Regions from separate parts of the Fictibacillus sp. 5RED26 genome, predicted to be linked through region 2. Evidence: a T-box and tRNA genes for the amino acid it is inferred to sense, from the RefSeq annotation. Region 2 holds a T-box; the other holds one or more tRNA genes.
What was found. The T-box of region 2 lies ahead of pheS (phenylalanine--tRNA ligase subunit alpha). A T-box ahead of a tRNA ligase gene usually reads a tRNA of that ligase, here a tRNA-Phe.

Region 1 (16,352 bases), on a different contig from region 2:
TGATTTTGATGGAGTATTGAACCAGTTCGATAAAGTAATCGGAATGGATCGGATTAAAGTTTTCCACATTAATGACAGCAAAAATGTAACTGGAGCTGCTAAAGACAGACATGAAAACATTGGCTTTGGACATATTGGCTTCGATGCCTTAAATTACATCGTTCATCATGAACAATTTAAGGATATCCCGAAGATTCTTGAAACACCTTATGTAGGTACAGATAAAAACAACAAAAGACCTCCATATAAATTAGAGATCGAGATGATCAAAGCAAAAACGTTTGATCCAGAACTTCAGAACAAACTGTTAAACGTATAAGATCTAGCCAAATACACCTAAGAATAAACAAAAAAAGCCACACATCTGTGCGGCTTTTTTTGTTTACCTATCAATATACGTTTGAATTAAGTATTGGATATAGTTCGCTTTTTCAGGGCTAACTTCTTTTGCGATGGTAGCTATGATCATCTTTCGCTGTGATAGATTTTTGATATCAATCGTCTGCCTTCGCAATATGTTTACGATCTGTACGGCTTCTTTTTGTGAAATGGGAAGCTGATATTGCGCGGCTAGTGAGATCAGTTCGTTCGGACTGATCGAATTAAGTTTCTGATTTACAAAATGAACAATGATTGGATTCATTTAGAAACCCCCTCCCGACTTTCTCATTGTATGAGGGAGAAGGGGAGAAAGTGCTAAAAAAAGACTTCGGAACATTGTCCAAAGTCTTTTTGTTTATATTTTTATACAATTGTATGAAGAATAAAATTCATAAAGAATAAAAAGGCGATTACATACATCGGTGCTGTAACCTGTTTCTTCTGTCCTGACATCCATTTAACAAGCGGGTATGCGATGAATCCAAATGCAAGACCATCCACGATGCTGTACGTTAAAGGTATCAGCGCAATAATAAGAAATGATGGAAACATCTCTGTAAAGTCAGCAAAAGGAATATGCTGAATCTGCTGAACCATCAAACCGCCAATGATAATTAAAATAGGAGCGATAGCCCCATCAGGAATATAGGCGATGAAAGGTGCTGCAAACATGGAAAAAAAGAACAACACAGCAACTGTAATACTTGTGATTCCTGTTCTTCCGCCTTCTTGAATTCCAGATGCACTCTCTACCGTTGAGATTGTTGGACTAGTTCCAAATAAGCCGGAAACGATAGATGAAGCAGCATTCGCTTGGAAAGCTTTTGGAAACTTTTCTTGATCAGGTAACAGGCCATACAACAATCCCATATTCTCGAATGTGATGATCATGGTTAATGAGAACGTTGCTATCCAAAAGGAAAGCTCTGTTATCCCTGAAAAATCAAATGCGAATAACAATTCACCAAACGGCTTAAAGGAAAATCCTTCAGACATGCCTTTAACTTCTTGTGTATGACCCATAAAGAATCCAATAAGAGTAGTTAAAGCAATCCCGATTAAAAAACTTCCTTTAACGTTTTTTAGAAACAATGCCAGTGTGACCGAAAGACCAATTACCGTTAGGATAGCATCAGGACGATCTAAATGTCCTAACTTTACAAAAGTTGCGGAGCTCGCTTCGATGATTCCGCCTTTTTGTAATCCAATAAACGTTAAGAATAATCCGATTCCTACTGTGATGCTATGTTTCAATGATTGAGGTATACTTTTTGAAAGTATATCCTTTAAAGGTGTCGAAGCTGCGATTAAAAAGAATATCCCAGACATCACGACAGCAGCAAGAGCTTCCTGCCAGCTTAAATTCATACCTTGCACGATGGTATACGTGAAGAACGCGTTTACCCCCATGCCCGGCGTTAATACGATCGGAGCCTTTGCATACAACCCCATGATCAGACATCCAACTACAGAAGTTAGGATCGTAGCGAGAACTACCCCCTCATATGGCATCCCAGCATCTGCTAATATTAGCGGATTAACGACAATAATATAAGCGATAGTGAAAAATGAGGTGATCCCTGCAAGCACTTCTTTCTTTAGTGAAACTTGATTTTGTTCCATTTGTTCCTTCCTTAAATCTTAAAAACATCCCTCTCCCACCCAGCAGTTTCCTGCCAGAGTTGATTATATAGCAAATGTAGAAATATGGCTAGAGAAAATCGTTTACAATCTTGTGTCCACACTATATAATTTGACTTAAGTAAAAAAGTTGCCTAAAGGAAACATTTACTTTTTCTAAAATATTCACTTTCCTTCTTTTTGTTTCATACAATTGTGAAGGGATTATTTTTTAATTTAAAGTTGCACTTGGGCAAAAAAAGTTACTCGACGAAAAAGGAGGTCTTTTTCCATGATACAGGCATTACAAATCGATCATTTATATGTCTCATACTTAGGAAACCAAGTAGTTAAGGATATATCATTCTCAGTGAATCAAGGGAGTTTAGTGGGAATCATCGGACCGAACGGTGCTGGTAAATCAACTATGATGAAAGCCGCTTTAAACTTAATACCAAAAGATAAAGGTGATGTTTCTATATTTGGAGAGTCGCTTAAAAAATGGAGAAAAAAAATCGCATATGTTCCACAGCGTTCAGATATCGATTGGGATTTTCCAATCACAGTATTTGACGTAGTCCTGCTTGGAACGTATCCAAAACTAGGATTATTCAAGCGTCCTTCAAAAAGTGATAGAGAGTGGGCTTATGAATGTTTGAAGACGGTAGGTATGGAAACGTTCAGTAATCGGCAGATCGGTGAACTATCAGGTGGACAGCAACAAAGGGTATTCCTTGCAAGGGCGCTGGCTCAAAAAGCAGAGTTGTTCTTTCTTGATGAACCATTCGTTGGAATAGATGTTGCGAGTGAAGAAACGATTATTCATATTCTGAGAGATCTAAAAAAAGAGGGAAAAACCATTTTGGTCGTACATCATGATTTGAGTAAAGCTGAGTCCTATTTCGATCACTTACTGCTTTTGAATAAAAATATGATTCAATTTGGAGCATCTGAAGAAGTTCTTCGGCCAGAGGTGATCACAAAAGCTTACGCCAATCAGTTCTCATTTCTTCAGCCTAAAGGAGTGAATGTGACATCATGAGTATTTTTGAATTCTTTCAAGCGTTATTTCAATATGAATTTTTACAAAAAGCGTTATTTACCTCAGTAGTTGTAGGTATTATTTGTGGGATTGTTGGATGCTTCATTATTTTAAGAGGCATGGCCTTAATGGGGGATGCAATCTCACATGCCGTGTTACCTGGTGTTGCGATCAGTTACATGCTAGGAATCAACTTTTTCTTCGGTGCGGTTATAACGGGGGTTCTTACTGCGATCGGAATCGGATATGTGAGCCAGAATAGCAGAATCAAACATGATATGGCTATAGGGATCATGTTTACGAGTATGTTTGCTGTAGGAATCGTGATTATTACGATGATGAAAAGCTCTGCCGATCTGTATCACATTCTTTTCGGTAACGTTCTTGCTGTTCGAATGAGTGACATGTGGATCACTCTTGGAATTGGGGTACTAGTAATCGGTCTTGTCGTCTTGTTTTACAAAGAGCTCCTCGTTTCAACATTTGATCCAACAATGGCACAAAGCTATGGATTGCCAAACAAATGGATTCATTATTGTTTAATGGCAGTATTAACAATGGTCACGGTTGCATCTTTGCAAACGGTAGGGATTGTTTTAGTAGTTGCGATGCTGATAACACCAGCAGCAACGGCTTATCTCTTAACCAATCGATTATCTGTAATGATTTATCTGTCTGCATTAATAGGTGTTATTTCTTCGGTGTTTGGCTTATATTTCAGCTTTACGTATAACCTGGCATCAGGCGCAACGATCGTTTTAGTTTCAGCTTTTCTGTTTGCACTCGCGTTCTTCTTTTCCCCATCACAAGGAATCGTTTGGAAAGCGCACAAATCTAGAAAAAACAGACTAGAGCTGTTGGAGAAATAGGGAGGATGATTGCATGTTTAAAAGAATGACAAAGCTCTTTTTAGCAGGGGCATTATTAGCGGCTGCAGCAGGATGCAGTGCTGGTGAAAATGATTCAGAAAAGGTAAAAGTCGTAGCTACTTATTCTATCATCTATGACTTAGTTAAGAATGTAGGAGGAGACAAGGTAGAAGTTCATAGCTTAGCACCTATTGGTTCGAATCCACATGAGTATGATCCGCTTCCAGAAGATGTTTTAAAAACAACGGATGCAGATGCAGTATTCTACAATGGGCTTAATCTCGAAGAAGGAAATTCTTGGTTTGATAAACTAATGAAAACAGCTGATAAAGATGGCAAAGATGCACCAGTTTACCGTGTTAGTGAAGGGGTAGATGCGATTCATCTAGAATCTAAAGGTCTTGAAAAACAATATGATCCACATGCATGGATGAATATTGAGAATGGAATCAAGTATGTTGAAAACATTCGAGATGCATTGATGAAAGAAGATCCAGAAAACAAAGAGTACTATCAAAGTAACGCTGAAAAATATATTGGTGAACTAAAAGCTCTTCATGACAAAACCATTTCAGAATTAAACAAGATTCCTAAAGAGAAACGTGTACTTACTACGAGTGAAGGTGCATTCAAATATTTTGGAGAAGCCTACAATATGGAAACGGCTTATGTTTGGGAGATTAATTCTGAAAATCAAGGTTCACCACAGCAGATTAAGAGCTTGGTCGATTTTCTAAAAGAAAGAAACGTTCCAGCTCTGTTCGTTGAAACAAGTGTTGATGCAAGAAGTATGGAAACTGTATCAAAAGAAACAGGAATTCCTATTAAAGGAAAAGTGTTTACCGATTCTCTAGGTAAGCCTGGTAAAGATGGAGACACGTACAAAAAAATGATGGAATGGAATACAGAAACCATTATTGAGGGATTAAAATAAAACATTATGAAGAAGCTGAAAATGATTCAGCTTCTTTTTGTTTTTATTAAACAATGCTTTATAATACATAGAGTGAAGTTTGCAATAAAGGTGGAAAAAGGTATGAATATAAAAGCAGTCTGTTTTGATATGGATGGTGTGATTGTAGACACGATGCGTCACCATGTTGAAGCGTGGCGTCATGCATTCAATGAAAATGGCTATGATCATGAAGAGTTGGTCTTTTACTTAAGAGAAGGAATGCCAGGAAAAAATACCATTAAAGATGTTTTTGAACATTCTAATGTCGATGTTAACAAAGAGATGATTGAAGATATATATGTACAAAAAAGAGATTACTTTAAGAAACATGCTCAATATGATTTTATAGAAGAAACTGTATCTACGCTTAAAGCCTTAAGTAAGGAGCAGATTCCTATTGCTGTCGTTACAGGGAGTAGAAAAGAATTTGTTTTTGAAGTGTTAAGTAAACTTCCTGTGACTTTTGATATAATTGTTACTGGAGATGATGTAAAAGAAGGGAAACCATCTCCTGAACCTTATCTATTAGCTATGGAGCGATATTCATTCAAGCCATCAGAGTGGCTAGTTATCGAAAACGCACCACTTGGTATACAATCTGCCAAAGGGGCAGGAGCATATTGCTTAGCTATTGAAACGACTCTTGATGAAAAGTATCTAAAAGAAGCAGATCAAATCATCAGACCAAAAGATTTATTGCACAGTGTTAGGAACCTCATAAAAGGTATGGAATAAAACGTGTATAAGCATGCTCACAGAGCATGTTGTTTTACTTTGTACATATTTCGTGTATACTATGAGACAGTTTAAATCGTACTCATTACTACTTATTTTTCAATTTCTCACGGAGGTTACTCATGAATAACAATATAGAATCGATAGCCATTCGTGTAGATGATCTATCGTTTCATTATGGCGATAAAAATGTTCTCCAACATGTAACGATGGAGATAAAAAAAGGATCTTTTCTTGGACTAGTAGGTCCGAATGGTTCAGGTAAATCTACACTAATCAAATGTATATTAGGTCTTCAGAAGCCTCAAGAAGGAAACGTTTATCTATTTGGGGAAAAAGTAAATAAGTTTAATGACTGGGACAAAGTAGGGTATGTTTCACAAAAAGCGAATAGCTTCAATACAGCTTTTCCGGCAACAGCGTTTGAAGTTGTATCGATGGGGCTTTTCGGTAAAGTAGGATTGTTTAGATTCTTAAAAGCTTCAGATAAGAACAAGGTGTGGGAAGCGTTAAGATCAGTGAACATGGATCAGTATGCCCACCAGAACATAGGTGAGTTATCTGGAGGACAGCAACAGCGTATCTTTATCGCGCGAGCTTTAGTCAGTGACCCTGAACTATTGATATTAGATGAGCCTACCGTTGGAGTCGACACTGAATCATCAGATTCTTTTTATAAGATGCTGAAAGAACTGCACCGTGAGAATAACATGACTCTAGTTTTAGTAACTCATGATGTTGGTGTCATGACGAATTATGTTACGGATGTAGCTTGTTTGAATAAACAGATTCATTTTCATGGAAATACAAAAGAGTTTGAGGAAAGCTCTTCTGAAAATATGTCTGCTTTTTATGGTCATCATGTTCATGTGCTTCACCATGATCATGGTCACGAGTAAGGGGAGGAACACATGTTACCGTTCTTAAAATATGAATTTTTACAAAATGCCTTCTTAACAGGAATTATGGTTGGTTTGCTTGCTCCTGTATTAGGGGTTTTTATTGTGGTAAGACGGCAAGCGTTAATCGCAGATGCTTTGTCCCACATCACCTTAGCGGGTATTGCTGCCAATTTGCTGTTAGGAAAATGGTCTTCCTTTTTTGCTGCCGCTAATCCCATCTACATGGGGATGGCTTTCTCGGTAGGTGGAGCCATATTTATTGAACAACTTAGAAAAGTGTACAAGCATTATGAGGAGCTTGCTATACCTATTATCATGTCAGCTGGAATCGGTCTGAGTGTCATCTTTATCTCAATGGCAGATGGTTTTAACACAGATCTGTTCAACTACCTCTTCGGCAGTATTATTGCAGTTAAGCGATCAGATGTTTGGACGGTTTTTGCTATTCTTGTTGTTGTTCTTTTGTTCGTGTTTTTTATGTACAAAGAATTATTTGTCTTATCTTTCGATGAAGAGCAAGGAAAGCTATCTGGAATTCGAAGCAATTGGATCTTGGTTGCTTTTATGGCGATAACAGCTTTAGTCATTGCTGCATCTATGAAGATCGTAGGCATTCTATTAGTATCAGCACTTATGACATTACCCGTTGCTGCAAGCATACGGATCGCAAAAGGATTTAAACAGGCGATTTGGCTCTCCGTTCTTTTTGGTGAGATATCAGTAATCTCTGGCATGTTTCTGTCATACTACCTAGACCTTGCATCAGGCGGAACGATTGTTTTATGCTTGGTTGTCATTTTGTGCTTAAGTATTTTTTATAAAAAATTTACAGGTTCCAGAAAGGTGGGTCACTTGTGAAATTTGCGATGACGATTGAACAAGCAATGGAGCTTTTAAAGAAGAAAGGTTATAAGTATACGGAAAAAAGAAAAGATCTTCTTTCATTATTTGCTCGTGAAAAGAGATATCTTACAGCTAAGGAAGTCCAAGAAGCACTTAAGGACAAGTACCCTGGGCTTAGCTTTGATACGATCTATCGAAATTTAACCACCTTCGTCGAATTAGAATTACTTGAAGAAACAGAGTGGGAAGGTGAGAAGAAGTTTCGGTTTACGTGTTCACATAATGAACATCATCATCACTTAATCTGCCTTACATGTGGAAGTACGAAGTCTATTCATACGTGCCCGATGGAAGTGTTAGACAGTGAATTGAACGGTTTTGATGTCACGGGTCATAAGTTTGAGATCTATGGTTATTGTGAAACATGCAAAAGTTAAACTTTTTATATGTATTCAAGTATGTATCTCCTTTTATTTAGCCAAGCTAAGGTGAAAGGAGGTTTTTTTATGCCTGAAGTAAAATGTAATGTATCAAATTGTACGTATTGGGGGGAAGGTAACAATTGTGTAGCAGATGCCATTCTTGTTGAGATCGACAAGCATGCAAATATGTCTATTGACATGAGTGCAGACGGTAGCCTCCATGGTGATGCAGCTCATAAAGATGCTGCTCACGATACAGCTGAAACATGTTGTCATACGTTTAAAGCAAAACATTAAACAAAGAGGCCAAAAGCGGGCCTCTTTTTCAATGCCCATAAACTAACATCTATGAAAATGTTACTTTAAAGCCATAATAAGAACGCTCCTTAACACGATAAGAGGGGGAATCATCATGGCATACGAAAGAGATGAACGTACTATAAATAACGAAGCAGCATTTCGTGAAGAGATGGCTGCAGAGGCTGTACCGGTTCCTGTAAGAAGTGATATGACGTTACCTGAGAACGAGAGACCTCGTTATTCAGATCGAGACGATCACAGACATGAGCACGAAGATTCACGGGAAAGAGCTGGAGGTAAAGCGACTGGAATCATCGCAATCATCCTATCTGTTTTATCTTTGTTCATACTTCCTGTGTTGTTTGGGGCAGCGGGTATTATAGTCGGATTCATTGCCAGAAGACAAGGTGCACATTCGCTTGGTAATTGGGCGATCGGAATAGGAGTCGTATCAATTATCATTTCGTTGTTTTTTGCACCATTCTTTTAAAGGAAAAAGGAGCAAAGGAGAAGCTAACCGCTTCTTCTTTTTTATGGAATAAGGCGTTTTAAAAAAGTTTGAGTAGGCTTTGTAGCTTGAAGAAGTAATTGATTTCCGTTTCAGATGCTCGCTTTCCGCGGGGCAGGCGGTGAGCCACATTCGTTCGTTACACTTTTAAGTGAATCGTTTAGCCACGACAAGCAAAAGGTAAATAGACTTAGAAGGGGTACTTTGCTCTTCAAAGACCGTTTAACTTTTGACCTCGACGGGCTAGTCACTGCAACTAGACAGGAGGCTCACCGTTCGCCCCATAGAAAGCGTGCAACCTGGAGCGGAAATCAACTACTTTCAGGAAACACCAATGTATACGAAAACAGTATTTTGAAAAAGCAAAGATCGATTATAGCAATAGAAAAAAGCTCCCAAAGATGGGAGCTTTTTAAAATTTATACTTGCTGAGCTGCAGCTTCAGCTTTTAACTTCTCTTCATGTGCTTTTGCTAAAATGTCGACTTCTTTCTTAAGTTCATCTAATAACTGATCTTCTGGAATCTTCCTTATGATTTCTCCGTGGCGGAATAACAATCCTTCACCACGAGCTCCAGCAATTCCGATATCCGCTTCACGAGCCTCTCCAGGTCCGTTTACAGCACAACCGAGTACAGCAACTTTGATCGGTGCACGTACGTTCGAGATATATTCCTCAACTTCGTTAGCGATTGAGATAAGATCGATCTCGATACGGCCGCAAGTCGGACAAGAAATCAATGTGGCAGCATCGGAAAGCAGGCCGAAAGATTTCAATAGTTCGCGTGCAACCTTAACTTCTTCAACAGGGTCTGCGCTTAGCGAGATACGAACTGTGTTACCAATTCCTTTATGAAGGATCGCACCTAGTCCTGCAGCACTTTTTACAGTACCCGCAAAAAGTGTACCTGATTCTGTGATCCCAAGGTGTAAAGGATAATCAAAGGCTTTTGCAGCTTTTTCATAAGCTTCGATAGCCAGGTTAACATCAGATGCTTTCATGGAAACGATAATATCATGAAAATCAAGATCTTCTAGAATTTTAATGTGGTGCAGAGCACTCTCGACCATACCATCGGCAGTAGGATAACCGTACTTCTCAAGATATTTCTTCTCAAGTGAGCCCGCGTTAACGCCGATTCGAATCGGAATTCCTTTAGCTTTTGCAGCTTTTACTACAGCTTCAACCTTTTCGCGACGACCGATATTACCAGGATTGATTCTAATCTTGTCTGCTCCACCTTCGATGGCTTTCAGCGCAAGCTTATAATCAAAATGAATGTCTACAACTAGTGGAATATTAATTCTCTTCTTTATGTCTGCGATTGCTTCTGCCGCTCGCATATCAGGACATGCAACACGTACCACTTGGCAGCCCGCTTCTTCCAAACGTAAAATTTCAGCTACTGTAGCCTCAACATCATGTGTCTTTGTTGTTGTCATACTTTGTACAATAACCTGATCAGTACCACCTATTGTTAAGTTTCCTACTTTTACAGGTCTTGTTTTAGAACGGTGGGTGATTTCACTCATCGGTGAATCGCTCCTTTTTTCAAATTGACAGTATTATTCTGTCCTATCATCAGTTCATTTTAGCAGGGAACATTTTGTTTTGACAAGTAATGTTATCTCACTCACTTAGAATATAAAGGGAATTTGTAGGATTTACCTAATTGTATACTCTCTGGATTGACTCCAGGGTTTAATGATTTGAAATCTTTGATCATGGATACAATGGAATAATTTTTATTAGAATTAAGTTTCTCTACAACAGAAATTAACGTATCTCCAGGTGTTACTTCATACGTTTTGAAAGTTTGTTTGTTCTTATCTTGTTTCTTTTCTGTATGTATTTCTGCGTTGGCAGGACTAGACTGAGGGAGTGTCCCGATTTTTAAATCATAAGCTACCACATATAAAACAAGCATGATTACACAAACCCTTATGAATCGTTTCATAAAAATCCCTCTCCTTTCGCATATGTTACTATATGCTTGTCCATTTTCTTTATGACAAGTTTAAAGTGACTTCTTTCTTGAGCATGGTGTAAAATGGAAAGGCGGAAGGACAGAAAAATTTAATTTCTGCGTATCTTTGTAGTTGTACCGATTGGAGAGGTGAAAGTAATGAAAAAAGCGAAAATCCTTGCACTGCTATCTATAATGACTGCAGCGCTATTTATTGCTCCATTAACAATGTATGCTGATGCTGTACCTGGCGACATTATCGTTACGTTAGGTGAGAACTTAACAGAAGAACAAAAAAACGAACTTTTAAAAGAAATGGACGTTCCTGCTGATGTAGAATCTGTGGTTGTTACAAACGAAGAAGAGCATCAATACTTAGGTAACTATATTTCAAAAGCGCAAATTGGATCAAAAGCGATCTCGTCGACAAAGATTACAATTGGTGATAAAGACCAAGGGTTGTCGGTCAAGACAAATAATATCAATTGGGTAACAGAAGAAATGTATATGAACGCTTTAACCACTGCAGGTGTGACAGATGCGGAGATCTATGTAACAGCACCATTTAAAGTTTCAGGAACAGCTGCTTTAACAGGTATCATAAAAGCGTACGAGTCTACAGCGCAGATTGAGATTCCAGAAGCTCAAAAACAAGTTGCGAATGAAGAGATGGTAAAGACTGCAGAACTTGGTGAGAGAATTGGAACGAAAGAAGCCACTGAGCTGATGACACGTGTCAAAGAAGAAATTGCCAAAAATCCGGTACAATCAGAAGAAGATCTGCGTGCTTTGATTGAAAAAGTCGCGAAAGACATGGGGATTGAACTGACACAAGAAGAACTAAACGGGTTGCTTGCGTTGTTCAATAAGATGAAAGATCTAAATATAGATTGGGATCAAGTTCAAAATGGCTTAAAGGACATCAGTAATAATCTAGGGGATTTCTTAAAAGATGAGGAAACGCAGTCTTTCTTCCAAAAGATAATTGATTTCTTTATGGCTATCATTGATGCGATCAGATCACTGTTTAAATAGAACTTAAAAAAAAGCGGCGGAAAGCCGCTTTTTTATTTTTTTCTCGGAATCTTTGTTATAGAGAGAACACAAATGAGAAAAGCTAACACCCAAAACCACAAAAATGAATAGGGGATATGTACGTTTACAAAGAAAAGGACCGTTAGTAATACCGATGGAATGGTGATGGAGTAACAAGATAGTACCCAAAGATGTCTGTATGACTGTCTTCTCTTGAGGAGCTTTGCAACAGGAAGAATGAAAGCAGCTAGTATAGAAGCGCCAGAAAATAAGATTCCTGAAAAGAGAACATACATCACTATATATATGACAGCTACAATGATTGGGAAAACGCCATCCAATGTTGATGCGAAATTCTGCATTTGATCAGGATTCAAACCATAACTCTCAAAATTGTTCAAAGGATTATTTTTAGACATAAGACTCACTAAAAATAAGCTAAAAACAGGTATCATACATAACAGTGTCAACAATAAAACATACATGATGGTACTGCCGACCCCTAAGAAACGGAAGTTTGCGATAGATTTTAATGACCACAAACTTTTAACAAAGCGAATATGTAATTTCATGTGAGAAGCTCCTTTAATTGTTAGCATAATTAGTTTACATGAACCAAGAACTTTCGACAATATGCTTCAATTGTAAAGGTAATGTTACAAATGCTCTATTTTTATTTACACAAACAATACAAATAGAGATAATGGCGTAGGTTGATAAAAGATAGTTAATAAGGAGCTGTAAACATTGAATTATCAAGAAATGTTATTTCAATTTATCGGAGGACTGGGGATCTTCTTATTTGGTATTAAGTACATGGGAGATGGCCTTCAAAACTCTGCAGGAGACCGATTACGAGAAATACTTGATAAATTAACAACAAATCCTTTTATGGGAGTTTTAGCGGGGATATTCGTAACAGTATTAATTCAAAGTAGTTCGGGTACGACTGTTCTTACTGTAGGACTAGTGAATGCTGGTTTCTTAACATTACGCCAGGCTATTGGTGTCATCATGGGTGCCAATATCGGTACTACGATTACATCATTTATCATCGGTATCGATGTAGGAGAGTACGCACTGCCAATCATTGCAGTTGGTTCGATCTTAATATTCTTCTTTAAGAATCCTAAATACAATTATTTTGGACAGATCACATTCGGTTTTGGAGCACTATTCCTAGGTCTTGAACTAATGGGAGATGGTATGAAGCCACTACGCAGTCTTCAATCATTTCAAGATTTAACTGTTTCTATGAGTGATAATCCGATCCTTGGTGTAGTAATTGGGACGTTATTTACGGTAATCGTACAATCATCAAGTGCAACAATCGGGATTTTACAAGAACTTTACTCTCAAGATATGATTGATCTTAAAGCTGCACTGCCTGTGTTGTTCGGTGATAATGTCGGAACAACGATCACAGCTATACTTGCGGCGATCGGTACGACTGTTGCAGCAAGACGTGCTGCTCTGACACATGTTATCTTTAACTTACTTGGAACATTGATCTTCTTAATCTTACTTGTTCCATTCAGACACTATATTGAATTTCTATCAACAAAGTTAGATTTAGAGCCTGCTATGCAGATAGCTTTTGCGCATGGAACATTTAATGTGACGAATGTTCTTATCCAATTCTGGTTTATTGGAGCATTAGCTTACATCGTTACAAAGTTAATAAAAGGCGAAGATGTTCTCATTGAATACAAAGCAAAACATCTCGATGAAATCGTCTTAGAAACAGCGCCATCATTAGCGATTAGACAAGCGAAACAAGAGATCATTCGAATGGCTAACTATTCACAGAACGGATTAAAAGAAGCGATCACATATTTGAACGAAAAAGATAAGAAGAATGCAGACCTAGCCTTGCAATATGAAGAAGCGATTAACAACTTAGATCGCCAAATCACGGCATACTTGGTCAAATTGTCTGCTCATCCATTAACTCCACAAGAATCGAACGAACACTCGATGCTATTAGATACTTCTCGTGATATAGAGCGTATCGGAGATCATATGGAGAATATTATTGAGCTTGTGGACTATCAATTACGAAACAATGTACGTTTAACAGATACGGCCAAAAAGGACCTTGATGAAATGTTTACGTTAACAGTTTCTACTGTTGATAAAGCGGTTAAGGCACTTGAAGAAGGTAATGTTGAACTTGCTAAGGAAGTCTTAAGCTTAGAAGACAAAATCGATAAGATGGAGCGTACACTTCGTAAGCAACACATAATGCGTATGAATGAAGGCCAGTGTGATGGAAATGCTGGTATCGTCTTCGTTGATATCATCAGCAACCTTGAAAGAATAGGCGACCATGCTGTTAACATTGCAGAAGCAGTATTAGAGAAGTAAAATGAAACCAAGAGGCTTTTTAGCCTCTTGGTTTTTTAGTTAGTGTTTTTAGAATATAAAGGAGAAGTACATATGGATATTTTATATTGGATCATCATCGGTCTAGCTTTTGCCATTAGCTTTGTAGCGTTAATCTATCCCATCTTACCGGGTGTATTATTTCTTGCGGCAGGCTTTATCATCTATGGATTTGCGTTTTCGTTCGAACCTTTCACACCATTCTTCATCATTGTTCAAGTGTTATTGTTTATCAGTTTATTTGTCATTGACTATGTAGGAAATGCATACGCAGTGAAGAAAAAAGGCGGGTCAAAGGCAGCTCTATGGGGAAGTACGATCGGTTTGATCGCAGGACCATTTGTTATACCGGTCGCAGGGATCTTGATCGGGCCCTTTATAGGCGCAGTATTAGCAGAGCTTCTTTTTCAAAAGAAAGGACTTAAAGCCGCTGTATCAATAGGGATAGGGACTGTTCTTGCCTTTGTCGGTACCACACTTATAAAAGTGCTTACGCAAGCCATTATGATTGGTTATTTTTATTTCCAAGTCTTATAATACGCTCTTGCTAATTATGTACCACCATGCTATATTATTTTTGTTCTGAAAAAGCACAAGTGTTCGTTTAGATGAATTTTAAAAATGTTATTGACTTTAAATGAAACATCGTGCTATAGTAGTTCTTGTCCTTAACAAACGTTAAGACGTTATTCCACAGTAGCTCAGTGGTAGAGCTATCGGCTGTTAACCGATCGGTCGTAGGTTCGAGTCCTACCTGTGGAGCCATTTTGGCGGTGTAGCTCAGCTGGCTAGAGCGTACGGTTCATACCCGTGAGGTCGTGGGTTCGACTCCCTCCGCCGCTACCAAAATGTTTCTTTACTCACGATGGCGGTCGTGGCGAAGTGGTTAACGCATCGGATTGTGGTTCCGACATTCGGGGGTTCGATTCCCCTCGTCCGCCCCATAATATTTACATAAGTTTTTCCAATGGACCCTTAGCTCAGTTGGTCAGAGCGGTCGGCTCATAACCGATTGGTCGTAGGTTCGAGTCCTACAGGGTCCACCATAATCGAGGAGGTATACCCAAGTCCGGCTGAAGGGATCGGTCTTGAAAACCGACAGGGGTTTAACGACCCGCGGGGGTTCGAATCCCTCTACCTCCTCCATTACATATTGGCTCGATAGCTCAGTCGGTAGAGCAGAGGACTGAAAATCCTCGTGTCGGCGGTTCGATTCCGTCTCGAGCCACCATACATATAACATCAACCTTACGATAAGCGTGTCGTAAGGTTTTTTTATGTTTAAAAAGGGTACAGTGTTTAAGAATTGAAAGTTCATTCTAAATTTGATAAGGTAAACATGTTGAATACTTTCTAAACAAGAAAGTTGATTAACTGGTTTCACTTTTCAAGTAACTCTTGAAAATGAACATAAAAAATTTTACATATTATGAGGAGGAAATGAACATGGCTAAATTTGAACTGCCTGCATTACCTTATGAAACAAGTGCACTTGAACCGCATATTGACAAAGAAACAATGGAGATCCACCACGGTCGCCACCACAAAACATACGTTGATAACTTAAACGCTGCTCTTGAAGGACAAGCTGAATTCGAGAACAAAAGCTTAGAGGATCTTTTAACTAATTTAGATGCTCTTCCGCAAAGCATTCAAAACGCTGTTAGAAACAATGGCGGTGGACACGCGAACCACAGCTTATTCTGGGAAGTAATCGCACCAGGTGGAGCGAACACACCTTCAGGCGAACTTGCTGACAAGATCAACAACAAATTTGGAAGTCTTGATGCATTTAAAGAAGAGTTTGCAAACGCTGGGAAGACAAGATTCGGTTCTGGTTGGGCTTGGCTAGTAGTAAACAATGGAGAGCTTGAAGTAACAAGCACTCCAAACCAAGATACTCCTGTTATGGACGGGAAGACACCTATCCTTGGACTTGATGTGTGGGAGCACGCTTATTATTTAAAATATCAAAACAAGCGTCCTGATTACATTTCAGCGTTCTGGAACGTTGTAAACTGGGATGAAGTTGAAAAGCGTTACAACGAAGCAAAATAATTAAGTAACTAAGCCACTGGCATGCCAGTGGCTTTTTATTATGCCTTTATCGTGAATTTCATAATGATCAGATAATGATACTAGTAATTCATCTAGGGTGAAGTTGCCATCACCAAAGGGTACAGTGGACTGAACTACAAATACATTTTTGGATTGAAAGTACCAAAGTAGACGCTGATCTGTATTTTTATCCTTAGAACTCTGTAAGGTTTGAATCAAGAGTTGTTCATCAACAAGATCATATATCCAATACTCAAACAAATTCGTTCACTCCTTCTTTGCAAAAACTTGTTGTTTAAAAAATTTGTTGCTTTTGAATGTTTCTTTTTCA
Region 2 (16,352 bases):
GAGATAAGATTTTAGCTCAAATTAACGAAAAGAGATAAGGTTATAAAGAGAGCGGCCAATGTTGAATTGGCCGTCTTTTTTTATAGGGAAATGAAAAGTGGACAGTAAAATGCTCAATGTGGACAGTATATTACTGAAAGTGGACAGTAATTATTCAAGAGTGGACAGTAAAACAACAAAACATAAAAGGCGAATAAAAAAACTCTTGCATTCCTTTCGTAAACGAAGTAAAATTAATTTCGTTGCTGTTATTACATTCGTTGTTTGACACGCATATCTCCAATGTGTTATAGTATGTAAGGTTAATAAAATAAGCAAAAGCATCAAACAAGCAGAAGCACCCGCTTCTCACCTGACTCGACGCTAATAAAGGCTGTTGATGGGTAGATGGATATTCAGGCATGTCAAAGTGTACATAGCCGGTTTACTATGTGTGGGTGATCGTTGCGCCGACGCTTTTTTTATTTGCAGAAATAACAAGTCGAGTGTTTTAAAACACTCACTGAAAAAATTTGGAGGTGACTTACTATTAGTAAGGACATGTCTGTCAATGAAGGTATTCGTGCTCGTGAGGTTCGCTTAATCGGTCCTGATGGAAGCCAGCTTGGCATTAAATCTAGACAAGAAGCTTTGGATCTTGCTACAAACGCAAATCTTGACCTTGTACTCGTTGCTGCAACTGCTAAACCGCCAGTATGTCGTATCATGGACTACGGTAAGTTTAAATACGAGCAACAACGTAAAGATCGTGAAGCACGAAAAAATCAAAAGGTCATTACGACTAAAGAGATTCGTCTAAGTCCAACGATTGAGGAAAACGACTTTAATACAAAGCTTAGAAATGCACGTAAGTTCCTTGAAAAAGGTGACAAAGTAAAAGCAAGTATTCGTTTCCGTGGACGTGCAATCACTCATTCTCAAATCGGAAAAACGGTATTGGAAAAGTTAGCGAAAGAATGTGAAGATCTTTCTACGGTTGAAACGAAACCGAAGATGGAAGGTCGTAGCATGTTCCTTATCCTTGCGCCTAAAGCCGAAAAATAATTTTTACCAGGGAGGATAACCATTATGCCTAAAATGAAAACTCATAAAGGTGCTGCGAAGCGCTTTAGAAAAACTGGATCAGGTAAATTAAAGCGTGCTCGCGCTTATACTAGTCACTTGTTTGCTAACAAGTCAACTAAAGCTAAGCGTAAGCTTCGTAAAGCGAAACTTGTTCACAGCGGTGACTACAAGCGTATCCGCACATTGTTAACTTACAAAAAACGTTAATCGTTCATCAATCGATTTAAAAATAGGAGGTTTTTAATATGCCAAGAGTAAAAGGTGGCTATGTAACACGTCGTCGTCGTAAGAAAGTTCTTAAACTAGCTAAAGGCTATTTCGGTTCCAAACATAAATTATTTAAAGTAGCACAACAACAAGTATTCAAATCACTTATGTACGCTTACCGTGACCGTCGTCAAAAGAAGCGTGATTTCCGTAAGCTTTGGATCACTCGTATCAACGCTGCTGCTCGTACAAACGGTCTTTCTTACAGCCGTTTAATGCACGGTCTTAAACTTGCGGGTATCGACATCAACCGTAAGATGCTTTCTGAAATTGCTATCACAGACGAAAAAGCTTTCGCTGAATTAGCTTCAAAAGCAAAAGACAGCCTAAAAGCTTAAGTAAAAAAAGAAAAGATCATTTCCTCATTTGATGGAGATGATCTTTTTTCATTCTGAAGGGAAACAACAAGGTGTTAATCATATATTTAATCATTTTAAACGTAGCCGCCTATTATGTTATGAAAAGAGACAAATTATCTGCCAAAAAAGGCGAATGGCGCACCCCTGAAGCGAGACTTTGGCTGATTGCTATTATTGGTGGAGCACCCGGTATGTGGCTTGCTATGAAGAAGTTACGTCATAAGACTAAACATCCTTCATTTCGTTACGGGCTGCCTCTTTTAAGTATGTTTATAACGGTTTTAGCAGGCTGGTTCATATAGAAACTATTCCTGTTGCAGGTATCGTTTGTCTTTTAAGAACAATCTCCAGAAAATATAGAAACCTGGTGCTAAGATGGCAAGACCAACGATATACATAATCATTAAGGAATAAAACGTTTCTGGTGCGGTAAATGCCTCATAGATGGTTAAATCAGGATATACGATATAAGGCAGATGAGCTAATCCATAACCCACACTTGCAAGACCGTATTGTAAAACAGTTGCTAATAGTGTAAGACGCGGCCGTCCAATTCCTGGGCGGTTTTGTTTTGGCCACCAAAGAGAAGCGTATGCAATAAGAAAGGCGATCAAAGAAAGAATAAACCAGATCTTGTGATCCATTAAATTATCGATGAGCCATCGAGATTCTGGTGTTATAAATAACAAAGTGAACAGAGCGGCGAGTAGCGTAAGTGGTCCTAACAGAATCGCATTGCTCCGATATAATCTATAGGCATCTTCTTTTTTCGAGACTCTTGCGTAATCTGCTAAAAACAACGAAGAAAGATACAACTCAGATGTAAGCCCGAAAAGCACATACAAATAGAGGGTTGGACTTGTGAGAAGTTTTGATAGAAGTAGGCTCTGAGTATCACCATCAACAGCGATGAATCCCCCTTGTGAAATAGGAAGAACGGCTATTAGCAAGGATGGAATAAGCAGGCCAGAGATACCCGAGATGATAAACATCGTTCTGCGATATCCTTGAACGGAATACGAGAACACCATAAATGCACTTCGGATAGCGAGTAAAAAGAGAATCAAAGAAACTGGAACGAGCATGACCGTTCCGAGAGTGTACGCGCCCTTTGGAAAGAAACCAACGAACGCAACCACTAAAAGAACTAAGAACGTGTTTGTGATTTCCCAAGTGGGAGACAAGAAACGATTCGCTATTCTTCCAGCCATCGTCTTATGGTTGTTGTAAATCATCGCCCAGAATCCAGCACCAAAATCGATTGAACCGAAAATGCTATAGATAAAGATAAAGGTCCACATCATCAGAATCGCTAAAACTTCTTCGCTCATCCTTCATTCCTCCTTTCTAACTCTGAAGTTTTTCCATATCTTTTGAAACAGGGTTTCGTTTGAAATAAGCTGTTAAAATTAAAACGGTTAACACGCTTAGTAGCGCATATAGGCCTAAAAATAACAGGAAGAGCACGCCAAGGTCTTCATTCTTAGTCGCAGCTTCCGCTGTCGTCTGAACGCGATAGATGGTCCATGGTTGTCTTCCGCTACAGCTGAAAACCCACCCGAACTCAATGCCGAGCATAGAAAGTGGTCCGGATAAAACAAGAGACCATAACAGCCACTTTGGAAAAGGTTTTCCTCTTCTTTTTACGAAGAACCACCAGTAGGTTAAAGCCACTGCTGCAAGACCTAATAAAAGTGTTCCGATCCCGACCATTAAGTTAAAGAGCGTGTGTACATAAAAAGGTGGCCATGTTTCCCGAGGAAATTCGTACAGTCCTTTCACTTCTGTATCAAACTTGCCAGCAGCAAGCCAGCTTAGAGCCCAAGGTATCTCGATCCCGTACTTCACTTCCTCAGTCTTAGGATCTGTATAACCACCTATTGCGAGTGGTGCATATCTTTGAGTCTCAAACAGACCTTCTGCAGCAGCTAGTTTTTCAGGAGAATGCTGATGCAAAATTTGGGCGGAATGATGCCCAGAAACCGCAGAGACAAAGCTCATCAAAAGAGCGACGGTAAGAGACATGAACAACCCTTTCAAGTGATAAGCTCGTTCACGTTCAGGTCGCTTCTTTAAAAGTTTAAATGCTGCTACAGAAGCAACGGCAAAAGCGCCGGTCATATAAGCGGTTATGGCAACATGAAAGGAAGAGGATAGAAAGCTAGGATTGAAGAAAGCATCCCAAGGGGAGACATCATAGATCGTCCCATCTGGTTTGATCTTAAATCCATCCGGTGTATTCATCCACGTATTAACGGCTGAAATTAAGATGGCTGACGCAACAGCTCCAAGTGCAACAAAGAATACTGAGATCAAACGGAAATATCTCGGTAACCTGTCAGCCGCATATACGTAAATAGACATGAATAAGGCTTCTAAGAAGAAAGCGAAGATCTCGATCTGAAAGGGAAGGGAAATAACCTTTCCTACAATTTCCATAAATCCAGGCCAGAGCAATGATAATTGAACACCGACAATCGTTCCTGATGGAATGGCAACACCCAATAAAACGGCAAACGCCTTTGTCCAACGCTTAGCCATAATAGCGTAATCGTTGTCACCTTTAACTTGATGTATAATTTCTGCGATGACGATCATCAAAGGAAGACCAACACCAAGGGTTGCAAAAATAATATGAAAACCTAGCGATGTTCCAAAGAATGCTCTCGCGAGTACAACTGTATCCATGATGGACTCCTCCTAAAAAAACTAAGAACTATGTAAGCAAACAATCTATCTTTAAGGTGTCAAAAAGAAGTATGGTTTATGCATACGAACATTCTGTCATATAGAGCTCGTCTTCTGTCATATGCTGACTTAAAGGGGGGATGAGTGCGTGTTAGACAATAGTAGTGTGTTCATCGAGGTGCTCAAGTTCAGTGGAATCTTTGCCCCTTTATTGTTCATTCTTCTTCAAGCGTTTCGACAGTTCTTCTTTCTACCGGTAGGGCTGATCTGTCTTACAGGAGGAATCTTGTTTGGTGCAGTTGCCGGTACATTCTATTCAGTCATAGGGATCACGCTCTCGAGTGTTCTTTTTTACTGGGGAATGAAAAGTATGCCGAAGCTTATGAAAAAAGTAAAAAAACTGCAGAAAAAGTGGATTGGTAAACGAATGCCGTTCTCGGTAGGTCAGATTGCTATTTTAAAAATGATACCCTTTATGCATTTTCATCTGTTGAGTCTATGCTTGATCGAGATCTCGTCAAATTTCAAAGAGTATACAAAAGCTAGTATCATATCAAACGTTCCGATCGCCATTTTTTATTCTTCGTTCGGATCGGTATTACTTTCTCTCTCGCTCGTTACTTCTGCAGCTATCATTGTCGCGTTATCTGTATTGTTTTATTTATTGAGAAGAAAAGAATGGGTGATTAAATGGAGTGAGTTCTTTGAGGAAGAGAGAGAAGATCAGCAAAAACAACGCATGCCTGCATAAGGTGTGCTTTTTTTTCAGAAATTTTTTTGCATAAGATGGAGCTCTTTGAGTGGTTGATTTCCACTCCATGTTGCTCGCTTCGGGGCGAACGGTGAGCCACATTTGTACTCTTAAGAGTTTTCTTGCTCCTGCGCCTACACGTTAATGCTTAGTAGAAAATTTTCCTCGTCGCATGCCTTACAAGAAGTATCTCAAGTAGTTGGCACTCACCTTCCGCTCCAACCAACTTGCAAATGAAGTTATTTAATAAAATCAAAGCACCAATCTTAACAGGCCTTTCTCAATATGGAATCCTTTGTATTAAGAACAACTAAAAATTCATCCTCGAATGTAGGGCTAGTTAACGTTATAATAGCTTAGGTATGAAAGGCAGGGATGGACCATGAAAATTAAAGAACTCTTTTCGATGCAGAACGAATTAAATATGCGCATAGTAAAAGAACATAAACTTGATAACTCATCATTATTTGAACAAAGAAGATTAGCATTTCTTGTTGAGCTAGGTGAACTAGCGAATGAAACAAGATGCTTTAAATATTGGAGTAAACGTCCTGCTTCTGAAAAAGAAGTAATTTTAGAAGAATATGTAGACGGACTACATTTTGTCTTATCAATAGGATTAGATTTGGGCTTTAAAGAGGTAGAGATAACCACTGAGGTTGATCTTGGCGAGAAAATGGACAAGATAGATATCAATACTTTATTTTTAACTCTATATCAATCGGGGTCTAAATCTTTATTAAACGAAGAATTCCAATCGTTTTTTGACACATTTTTAGGGCTCGGTGTGAAGCTCGGCTTTTCTTTTGAAGAGATCGAAGAAGCTTACTTTGCAAAGAATAGAGTAAATCATGAACGTCAAGATACTGGCTATTAATAAAATAATTAACATTTAACAAAAATAAAAAACCCGGGAATCCGGGTTTTACTTCAAGCCGTCTGAAAGGGTGTTTAAAATTTCTTCCTTCTTTTGCTGATCTGAATTTTTCCAGATTACTTCAAAAAGAACACCAAGACCAGGAAGCATTTTTTCTTCTCCACTCTCGATAGCATCTACGATCGTATCTTGTAACTGCTCTTTATTATTGCCAGTGACATTATGCAATACAGCTTTTCTTAAGTCTAGATTCATGGATATGCACCTCTATTAATTTTTTCTTTTTTTATTGTGTACGATTTGAGCATGTTTTATGAGAAAAAAGTAAAATATTTATGATTTAAAGGAGAACACTTGAAAATGAAGCACATTGAATCAGAATCCAACGCTTCCTTGAAGCAATGGAAAAAACTTCATACCAAAAAAGAACGTGAAAAATCCGGGACCTTTTTACTTGAAGGTCCACATCTAATAGAAGAAGCAATCGCGTCTGGTGCAAAACTTCAACATGTGATCGTTGAAGAAAATTTTGAAATCAACGAGACGTGGTTAAAGGAAAAATTCAGCCTATGGTCTGTTCCGGCGAAATTAATGAAACAGCTTTCTGAAACGGAAAAACCTCAAGGGATCATTGCCGTTTGTGAAATGATGGATCAATCTGAAGAACTCATTAAAAACGGAGGACGCTACCTTTTAATCGACGGTGTTCAAGACCCTGGAAATCTTGGTACGATTATTCGAACAGCTGATAGCGCGGGCCTCGATGGTGTATTCTTAGGTGAAGGTACAGCGGATCTTTATAATGGTAAAACCGTTCGATCAACACAAGGATCGTTGTTTCATCTACCAACCGTGAAAGCAAACCTTCTGGAGATAATTGAGCAATGTAAGGAACATGATCTACCGGTATTATCTACTTCCCTTCAAAACGCTGTAGATATGCGAGAAATGGATGAAGTGGATGGCTTTGCCTTAATCATGGGCAATGAAGGCGCAGGTGTGCAGGAGATCCTTCAGCAGGAATCAACATTGAATGTGAAGATCCCGATCTTCGGCAGTGCTGAGTCTCTGAACGTTTCTGTAGCAACAGGTATCCTTTTGTATGAATTGCAGCGAAATCGCACGTAATTTGTGACATAGCGTTGCAATTATAGAATTTTTTCATATATAATGAAAAAGATGAATGGAATAGTGTCAAAAACGAAGATGGAGAAAAGTAGATAATGATTCCGCCAAAAAGGGAGGAAATGTCCTGGACTGTGAGCATTTCTTTGGTAGGTGTTATTGAATTCACTCCTGAGTTGTCACCTGAAACGTTAAGTAGGGCTGACCGGTGAAGAGCCGTTATTAAAATGAAGTGAACAGTGTATTTTTCATTGTTAAATTGGGTGGTACCGCGAACTCCTCGTCCCTTATTGGATGAGGAGTTTTTATATTTTTAAGGAGGGGTTGCACGGTGAAAGACCGTTTAGAAGCTCTAAAAGTAGAAGCGATCGGCCAGATCAAAGAAGCCCAGGATCTAAAAGATCTGCAAGCTGTTAAGGTAGCTTATTTAGGAAAGAAAGGACCCATTACTGAAGTATTAAAAGGGATGGGGAAATTGTCTGCTGAAGAAAGACCTGTTGTTGGTGCTTATGCTAACGAAGTTCGTGACAGCATCCAGCAGGAATTAGATAAAAAACAGGCAGAGCTTGAAAATGCAGCAATTGCTGAAAAGCTTTCAAAAGAAACGATTGATGTTTCATTACCAGGAAGACCTGTAAAGAAAGGAAATCCCCATCCTTTAACAGCTGTTGTTACGGAGATTGAAGATCTTTTCTTGAGCATGGGCTTTACAATCGCTGAAGGTCCTGAAGTAGAAACAGATTATTACAATTTTGAAGCGTTAAACTTGCCAAAAGGACACCCTGCGCGTGATATGCAGGACTCTTTCTTTATTACAGAAGATATCCTTCTTCGTACACAAACTTCACCTGTTCAAGCACGTACGATGGAAAAACATGAAGGAGAAGGCCCTGTGAAAATCATTTCTCCTGGTAAGGTTTACAGAAGAGATAATGATGATGCTACACACTCGCATCAGTTCATGCAGATCGAAGGGCTAGTTGTTGACCAAAATGTTCGTTTAAGTGACTTAAAAGGTGTGCTTGAAACGTTCGCTAAAAAAATGTTTGGTGAAGATCGTAAAATTCGTCTTCGTCCAAGTTTCTTCCCTTTTACAGAACCATCTGTCGAAATGGATATCTCTTGCTTTAAGTGCAGTGGAAAAGGCTGTTCGATCTGTAAACAAACAGGTTGGATTGAGATATTAGGAGCAGGAATGGTTCATCCGAACGTGCTTGAGATGGCAGGGTTCGATTCAAAGAAATACACAGGTTTTGCATTTGGTATGGGACCTGAGCGTATCGCGATGCTCAAATATGGAATTGATGATATTCGTCATTTCTATGCGAACGATATCCGGTTTTTAAAACAATTCAAAAATGCATAACTTGAGGAGGGGAATTATATGCTAATCTCTTATAACTGGCTAAAAGAATATGTAAACGTAGAAATCTCACCGTCTGAACTCGCAGATAAGATAACAAAAAGCGGTATTGAAGTTGAGATGGTCGAGTCACTAAATAAAGGAATCAGTGGAGTAGTTGTTGGATATGTTGAAGAATGCATCCAGCACCCTAACGCTGACAAGCTGAGAGTTTGTAAAGTAGATGTGGGTCAAGGAGAAGTCTCACAGATCGTTTGCGGTGCACCAAACGTAGCTCAAGGGCAAAAGGTTGCTGTTGCTGTACCTGGTGCCGTGCTTCCGGGTAACTTTAAAATAAAAAAAGCAAAACTTCGCGGTGAAGAATCTCACGGAATGATTTGTTCACTTACAGAGTTAGGTGTAGATACAAAATTAGTACCAAAAGAATATTCAACAGGAATCTTTGTGATGCCATCTGATGCAGAGCCAGGAAGCGATGCTTTAGAATACTTAAATCTCAATGACCATGTGTTGGAACTTGGACTGACACCAAACCGTGCTGACTGTCTGAACGTGATCGGTGTAGCGAATGAAGTAGCTGCGATTTTAGAACAAGAAGTGAAACTTCCAAACACATCGATCACTACGACAGAAGAAAAAGCAGAGGATTTTATTTCTGTTCATATCGAGTCGCTTGAAGACAATCCATATTACGGAGCGATGATCATCCGTGATGTTAAAATTGGTCCTTCTCCGCTTTGGATGCAGAATCGACTGATGGCATCTGGCATTCGTCCGATCAATAACATTGTTGATATCACAAACTACGTACTTCTTGAGTATGGTCAGCCACTACACGCATTTGACTATAACCGATTAGGTTCAAAAGAGATTGTGATCCGTCGTGCAGCAGAAGGTGAACACATTCAAACGCTTGACGATCAAGATCGTAAGCTTAAAGAATCTCATCTAGTAATCACAAATGGTAAAGATCCAATTGCAGTAGCAGGTGTTATGGGCGGGGCTACGAGTGAAGTTCAATCTGACACAACAAACGTACTTTTAGAAGCAGCTTATTTCACTTCAGGTCGTGTAAGAGCAGCTTCTAAAGACCTTGGTTTACGCAGTGAAGCAAGTTCGAGATATGAAAAAGGCATCGATCGTAACCGAGTATACGCTGCAGCAATGAGAGCGGCTAGCCTTATGGCAGATCTTGCTGGTGGTCAAGTTGCTGAAGGAATCGTTGAAGCAGGTAAGCGTGAAGTCAACTCTTACAGCGTGAAGATGGATGTTTCTAGAATGAATAATCTTTTAGGGACAGAGATCACATCAGAACAGACAGCATCGATCTTTAATCGTTTAGGTTTTGCATATAAAGAGTCGGACGGACAGTTCGAAGTAAACGTTCCTTCACGAAGACCAGACATAACGATTGAAGCGGACTTAATTGAGGAAGTAGGACGTATCTACGGATATGATCGCATCCCAACTACGTATCTTTTATCAGAAGCGCGTCCTGGTGGACTAACGAAGAATCAGGCACAACGCCGTAATATCAGAACGTATCTAGAAGGAGCTGGACTATATCAAGCTGTAACTTACGCATTGACTACTCCGGCAAAGTCTACTCATTTTTCGTTTAGTGATGAGAAGGTATATCCGATCTCTGTTGCACATCCGATGAGTGAAGAACGCAGTACGTTAAGAATGAGCTTATTGCCACAGCTTCTTGAAGTGCTTCAATACAACAGAAATCGCTCGATGGAAGATCTCGCTATTTATGAGATGGGATCTGTCTTCATCAATCGCCAAGAGGTATTGACGGATCTTCCAGAAGAGTATGTATTCGTTTCAGGCGCTGTTACAGGTGTATTTAACGAGCATCTATGGCAAGGAGAGAGAAAGACTGTTGATTTTTATGTGTTAAAAGGAATTCTAGAAGGTCTCATGGGTGAATTGAACCTATCTGAACGAATCACGTATGAAGCTGGAGAAATAGAAAACATGCATCCAGGAAGAACGGCGATCGTGAAACTCGATGGTATTTCTGTAGGGTTTGTAGGTCAACTTCACCCAGCTCTTCAAAAAGAGTTGGATGTAAAAGATACGTACGTGTTCGAGTTGAACGCAACAAGTCTTTTAGACAAAGAAACAGATCAGATGGTTTATCAAACATTGCCGCGTTATCCATCTATTACACGAGATATCGCTCTTGTTGTAGATCAACAACTTCCAGCAGGAGACTTGACAACTGTGATTCAAGCTGCAGGTGGAGAGCTGTTAAAAGAAGTGAATCTTTTTGATCTGTATGAAGGAGAAAAGATGGAAGAAGGCAAGAAATCACTTGCATTCTCACTGAAATATTTTGATCCAGAACGAACGTTAACAGATGAAGAAGTAGTAACGGCGCATAACCGCGTATTAAAGAGCTTAGAAGAACGCTTCGGCGCTCAGCTAAGAAAATAATTGTTGAAAAAGCTGGTTCATCGAGAGATGGCCAGTTTTTTTGTCTTTATTATTAGGCTGTTTTTGCATATTTTGCTGTTCTTGAAAATGGTGTCAATGCGAACTGGACACTTTTATGTGAAAAGGGATCATTTTTATGTGATGGACTTCATTTTTTATGTGATGAACCGCATTTTTTATGTGATTATAACTTTTTAGTAACCAATAGCGGATGCTCGTTCTGCGAAAAAGAGGATGATTCCTTATGAATTCATCCTCTCCGCTCCTTAAATCTTCTTTTTACGTAATAAATTTAGCGCTTTTTGAGTATTTGCAAAATGCTTCTTTGTTGCGGTATCAAATACAGTCTCTCCATATTTTTCTACCAGCTCAGCCGCCTTCACATCCACGTGAGGACCTGCCCCTTTTGGAATAACGGTATTAAATCGGTGCCCTAACTTATCCATTTCCTTTAAAAAGCTATATCTGGCCAAGATTGAAGCAGCAGCAACAGAAAGATGAATCGATTCGCCTTTTGTGGCAAAATAAAGACCTTCTTTTAAGAGATTCTTCTCTCTTGTTAAGTAGTTAAAGTAAACACCAGGTTCACAAAACTGATCGACTAATATACCTTCGATCTCTTCACCTTCAATTTTTGCTTTTACATTTTGCAGAGCTCGGTTATGAAGGATAGCCTTAATCTTACCTTGAGTCATACCTTTTTGCTGAAGTTCGTTATACTTTTCATTATTCAGTACGAGAAGTGAGTATGGAACGGTATGAATCAGTTCCTTTGCAATCTGAATGATCTGTTTGTCATTTAAGTGCTTAGAATCTTTCACCCCGAGTTCTTTTACAAGTTCTAGATTTTCCCGAGAAACATAAGCCGCAGCGACAGTCATCGGACCAAAATAATCTCCTGTTCCAACTTCGTCACTTCCGATCATCGACAATTCTGCAGCGTTCTGTGGTGGGGCATACTGATGAGGCGGTTTAACTGTTTTGGTTTTCTCTTTTGGAATAGCAACTTCACCCGAATATTTTTGAGAAGCAGCTTCTGCTCCCTTTCCTTGGAACAGGACTTTGCCTGATTGGTAAGCTGTAACTGTGCAATCGGAGAGTTTTGCAGAAAAAACAGCTCCGGGTGGCGTTTTAGGTGATAGAACGGAAGTGAGTTCTTTTTTCATCTTAAGTATTTCTGCATTTGTCATTTTTTTAACAACGTGAGACATAATAGTGATCCTCCTAAAAATGAAGAGATTTCCAAATATATCAAAAAAACGCTACAATAGAACAGAAATATTTTCAACTATGAACGATATTTGATAAGATAAAGATTAGAGTATTCATTAAATGAATGATCCTTTGTATGTTAAGGAGGTTATTTTGTGGCGGAAGAGAAAAAGAAAAACCGTACGACGGTCGAAATCTATGGACAACGATATGTAATTGCAGGGACCGAATCCTCCAGCCACATTCATTTAGTAGCTGATAAAGTAGACTTGAAAATGAGAGAGATTCAATCTCATAACCGGTTTCTCGACACGAAACAACTAGCTGTACTTACAGCAGTAAATACAATGAACGAATATTTAAAGATTAAAGAAGAGCTGAAAAAATTGCAACAGCGAATTGGAAAAGAGGAAAGTTAGTATGTTGGATTTAATTTTAATTATCGTATTAGCAGGTGGATTTTTAATCGGTTTAAAAAGAGGCTTCATCATGCAGCTTGTTCATTTGATCGGATTCATAGCAGCGTATATCGTTGCTTATCTTTATTATGATGAACTTGCGCCAAAGCTAGAGTTGTGGATTCCATACCCTTCTTCAAATGATAGTTCTGTTTCCTTTTTAATGAACAGCATATCACTTGAACAAGCTTATTATAATGCAATAGCCTTTGCGATTCTGTTCTTCGCAACCAAGATTATCCTACAGATTTTAGGGTCTATGCTCGATTTTCTTGCAAACTTACCGATCCTTCACACGTTCAACAGATGGCTCGGTGGTTTATTAGGTTTTGTAGAAGTCTATTTGATCGTGTTTATTTTATTGTATATCGCAACATTAGTTCCAATTGAGGCATTTCAAGCTCATTATGAAAATTCATGGATCGCACAGGGAATGGTCAAAAACACCCCCGTATTTTCTGAGTCCTTAAAGGAAATGTGGATGAAACATATGGCATAACTTCTCCCAAAGCGGAGAAGTTTTTTTCTTTGCAGTTTATACTCAGTTGTTCTTGAAAGTTGTTGTTTTCCGCTTCAGGTTGCATGCTTTCCGCGGGGCAGGCGGTGAGCCACATTCGTACGCTTCCCGTATAAGTGTCTCACCTGCCCGCCTGTCCCGCAGGAGTCAGCAACCTTACGCTACAATCAACTTTGGTCGATGAAGCAAGAGTGTAAAGTGCTATAGGGATAATAACACAAATTATTAAAGCCATTATCATACTAGCATGACAATGAAATAGAGGTGAGCTCATTATGGTAAATAAAAAAGAGGTAGTACGTGCACTTGAACAGATTGCTTTGTACCTTGAGATCTTAGGAGAGAACTCGTTTAAAGTTTCTGCATATCGTAAAGCAGCGAACGCTCTTGAGAGTGATGAGCGAACGATGGAAGAGATCGGGGATGTCTCAAAACTAAAAGGAATAGGCAAAGGTACAGCTGCTGTAATTATTGAAATGATTGATAAGGGTGAGTCGGATCTTTTAGGTGAACTACAGGAAAAAGTTCCGTCTGAATTGATTACACTGCTGCAAGTTCCAAATCTCGGAGGTAAGAAAATCGCTAAACTTTATTCCGAGTTAGGTGTAACGAATATTGAATCTCTAAAAGATGCATGTGAAAATGGTAAAGTAAGAGAATTGGCAGGGTTCGGCGCTAAAACGGAAGAGAAGATCTTAGCATCCTTAAAAGATCTTGGGAAAAGACCAGAGAGGCTTCCTATTGCCTATATGCTGCCAATCGCAGAGAAAATAGAATCTCAGTTAAAAAGAATGAAAAGTATTGAGAAATACTCTAGAGCAGGAAGTCTAAGACGATACCGTGAAACGATCAAAGACTTGGATTTTATTATTTCAAGTGAACATCCGAATGAAGTAAAAGAGCAACTATTGAAACTTGATGGGGTTATCGATGTGATTGCGAGCGGAGATACGAAGGTTTCCCTCGTACTAGATGAAAAGCTTTCTGTATCCGTAGATTTTCGTATTGTCCAACCCTCTCAGTTTGCTACTACACTGCATCATTTTACAGGCTCGATGGAGCATAACGTTAAAATGCGTCAGCTCGCAAAAGCAAGAGGCGAAAAGATCAGTGAATATGGTGTAGAAAATGTAGAGACAGGTGAAATTCTTACGTTTGAAACGGAACAGGATTTCTATGCTCATTTCTCGTTAAGTTGGATTCCGCCTGAAGCGAGAGAGACTGGTGAAGAAATAGAGTTATTTAAGGATGGTCATGACCTTATTCAGTTATCTGATATAAAAGGCGATCTTCATCTGCATTCTACTTGGAGCGATGGGGCGTTCTCGATCGAAGAAATGGCTGAAGAAGCACGAAGTAAAGGCTATGAATATATGGCGATTACGGATCATTCTCAATATTTAAGAGTAGCGAACGGTCTAACTCCAGAGAGAGTACGTATGCAACGGCAAGAGATTAATAAGTTAAATAAAAAGTATACAGATTTTAAGATACTCGCTGGAATCGAGATGGATATTCTCCCAGATGGTACACTTGATTATAATGATGAATTGTTAGAGGAAATGGATTTTGTTATTGCAAGCATCCATTCTGCGTTTTCTCAAGATCAAAGCAAAATCATGGATCGTTTAAAGACAGCGTTAACACATAAGAAAGTTGATCTGATCGCCCACCCAACAGGGCGTTTGATCGGACGCAGAGAAGGTTATGACGTGGATGTTGAAACACTGCTGCAGCTTGCTTATGAAACAGGTACCGCTGTTGAGTTGAATGCGAATCCGAATCGTCTTGATCTTGCTCCACACTGGTTAAGGAAAGCTCAGGATCTTGGGGTTAAGATAGCGATTAATACAGATGCACATTATAAAGACACGATGAAACATATGGAGATTGGAGCAGCGGTTGCCCGAAAAGGTTACATTCAAAAAAGCAATGTGTTAAACACAATGACTTTAAAAGAACTCAAAACCTATTTAAACCGTAGAAAGCTCTAGATCCTATGATCAGGGGGAAGAATATATGCAAGAAAAAATGCTACGTGTTTTAGAACTAAGAAAAGTGATAGACCGTCTAAAAAAGCATGCAAGCTGCTCACTTGGACTAAATAAAATAGATTCTTTAATGCCGTTTACAGCTCTTGAAGAAGTAAACGAAGCTCAAGATGCTACAGATGAAGGGGTAAAAGTTCTCCGATTAAAAGGACAAGTTCCATTCGGCGGGATCTTTGATGTTTCATCAAATGTTAAGCGATCAAAGATTGGCAGTCTCCTAAACGAAGAAGATTTAATGGACATCGCTTCAACTCTTTATGGTGGTAGACGCTTTAAGCGGTTTATCGAAGGCTTGGTTGAGGATGGAATTGAACTGCGTATTCTTAAGAATGCAGCAGAAAACATCATTCCTCTTCATGAGCTAGAACAAGAAATTAAAAGCTGTATCGATGACAACGGACATATGATGGATAGCGCTAGCCCTGAACTTCGTGCGATTCGTCAGCAGTTGCGTACGTATGAAACACGCGTAAGAGAAAAACTGGAATCAATCGTTAGATCATCCAGTTATCAAAAAATGTTGTCTGACTCGATTATCACGATTCGTAACGACCGATTCGTTATTCCTGTTAAACAAGAGTACAGAGGTAATTTTGGCGGAATGGTCCATGATCAATCAGCGAGTGGAGCAACTTTGTTCATTGAACCTCAATCTGTTATGACAGTTAACAATCAAGTGAAAGAAGCTAAAGCGAAAGAGGCTCGTGAGATCGAGAAGATATTAAGAGAACTAACTGCTGGAGTAGCAGAACATGCTGATGATATTCTGTTGAACGTAGATATTTTAGCAGAGATGGATTTTATTCTAGCAAAAGCTAGGTTTGCCAATGAGCTAAAATGTACGCGTCCGATTATGAATGACAAAGGATTTATATCACTGAATAGCGGCAGGCATCCTCTGCTCGATCAAGAAACGGTTGTTCCAACGAGTGTGATGTTAGGTGGTGAGTATCAATCACTCGTTATAACAGGTCCGAATACAGGTGGTAAAACAGTTACCCTAAAAACGATCGGACTGCTTACTCTTATGGCACAATGTGGCCTGCAGATACCTGCTGGAGAAGAATCAGAAATGGCTGTCTTTAAGAATATCTATGCTGACATTGGTGATGAACAGTCTATTGAACAATCATTGAGTACATTCTCTTCACATATGGTTAACATCGTAGACATC

Region 1: it has a tRNA-Phe gene. The T-box ahead of pheS (phenylalanine--tRNA ligase subunit alpha) is inferred to sense a tRNA for this amino acid. The anticodon was not compared.

Annotation. Positions count from the first base shown of each region.
Region 1 covers NZ_JACZDU010000007.1:3,611-19,962, reverse strand. The annotation lists gene IHV10_RS19025 (deoxyribonuclease IV) at 1-319, shown strand, start outside; gene IHV10_RS19020 (DUF2624 domain-containing protein) at 383-643, opposite strand; gene IHV10_RS19015 (NCS2 family permease) at 745-2,004, opposite strand; gene IHV10_RS19010 (metal ABC transporter ATP-binding protein) at 2,294-3,043, shown strand; gene IHV10_RS19005 (metal ABC transporter permease) at 3,040-3,912, shown strand; gene IHV10_RS19000 (metal ABC transporter substrate-binding protein) at 3,926-4,846, shown strand; gene IHV10_RS18995 (HAD family hydrolase) at 4,949-5,602, shown strand; gene IHV10_RS18990 (metal ABC transporter ATP-binding protein) at 5,725-6,501, shown strand; gene IHV10_RS18985 (metal ABC transporter permease) at 6,514-7,362, shown strand; gene IHV10_RS18980 (Fur family transcriptional regulator) at 7,371-7,784, shown strand; gene IHV10_RS18975 (DUF1540 domain-containing protein) at 7,854-8,066, shown strand; gene IHV10_RS18970 (DUF4190 domain-containing protein) at 8,182-8,559, shown strand; gene ispG (flavodoxin-dependent (E)-4-hydroxy-3-methylbut-2-enyl-diphosphate synthase) at 8,997-10,109, opposite strand; gene IHV10_RS18960 (LysM peptidoglycan-binding domain-containing protein) at 10,211-10,534, opposite strand; gene IHV10_RS18955 (DUF1002 domain-containing protein) at 10,703-11,578, shown strand; gene IHV10_RS18950 (DUF1189 family protein) at 11,611-12,150, opposite strand; gene IHV10_RS18945 (Na/Pi cotransporter family protein) at 12,341-13,945, shown strand; gene IHV10_RS18940 (DUF456 domain-containing protein) at 14,018-14,500, shown strand; tRNA gene IHV10_RS18935 (tRNA-Asn) at 14,654-14,728, shown strand; tRNA gene IHV10_RS18930 (tRNA-Met) at 14,733-14,809, shown strand; tRNA gene IHV10_RS18925 (tRNA-His) at 14,832-14,907, shown strand; tRNA gene IHV10_RS18920 (tRNA-Ile) at 14,933-15,009, shown strand; tRNA gene IHV10_RS18915 (tRNA-Ser) at 15,017-15,109, shown strand; tRNA gene IHV10_RS18910 (tRNA-Phe) at 15,119-15,194, shown strand; gene IHV10_RS18905 (superoxide dismutase) at 15,410-16,021, shown strand; gene IHV10_RS18900 (hypothetical protein) at 16,022-16,282, opposite strand.
Region 2 covers NZ_JACZDU010000004.1:116,941-133,292, reverse strand. The annotation lists gene thrS (threonine--tRNA ligase) at 1-38, shown strand, start outside; ribosomal protein L20 leader region at 324-468, shown strand; gene infC (translation initiation factor IF-3) at 541-1,044, shown strand; gene rpmI (50S ribosomal protein L35) at 1,069-1,272, shown strand; gene rplT (50S ribosomal protein L20) at 1,311-1,670, shown strand; gene IHV10_RS15520 (DUF1294 domain-containing protein) at 1,742-1,993, shown strand; gene IHV10_RS15515 (cytochrome d ubiquinol oxidase subunit II) at 1,997-3,022, opposite strand; gene IHV10_RS15510 (cytochrome ubiquinol oxidase subunit I) at 3,039-4,379, opposite strand; gene IHV10_RS15505 (TVP38/TMEM64 family protein) at 4,528-5,130, shown strand; gene IHV10_RS15500 (dUTP diphosphatase) at 5,513-6,007, shown strand; gene sspI (small acid-soluble spore protein SspI) at 6,056-6,262, opposite strand; gene IHV10_RS15490 (TrmH family RNA methyltransferase) at 6,368-7,135, shown strand; T-box leader at 7,202-7,423, shown strand; gene pheS (phenylalanine--tRNA ligase subunit alpha) at 7,464-8,498, shown strand; gene pheT (phenylalanine--tRNA ligase subunit beta) at 8,517-10,940, shown strand; gene rnhC (ribonuclease HIII) at 11,207-12,151, opposite strand; gene zapA (cell division protein ZapA) at 12,308-12,571, shown strand; gene IHV10_RS15465 (CvpA family protein) at 12,573-13,109, shown strand; gene polX (DNA polymerase/3'-5' exonuclease PolX) at 13,400-15,121, shown strand; gene IHV10_RS15455 (endonuclease MutS2) at 15,147-16,352, shown strand, end outside.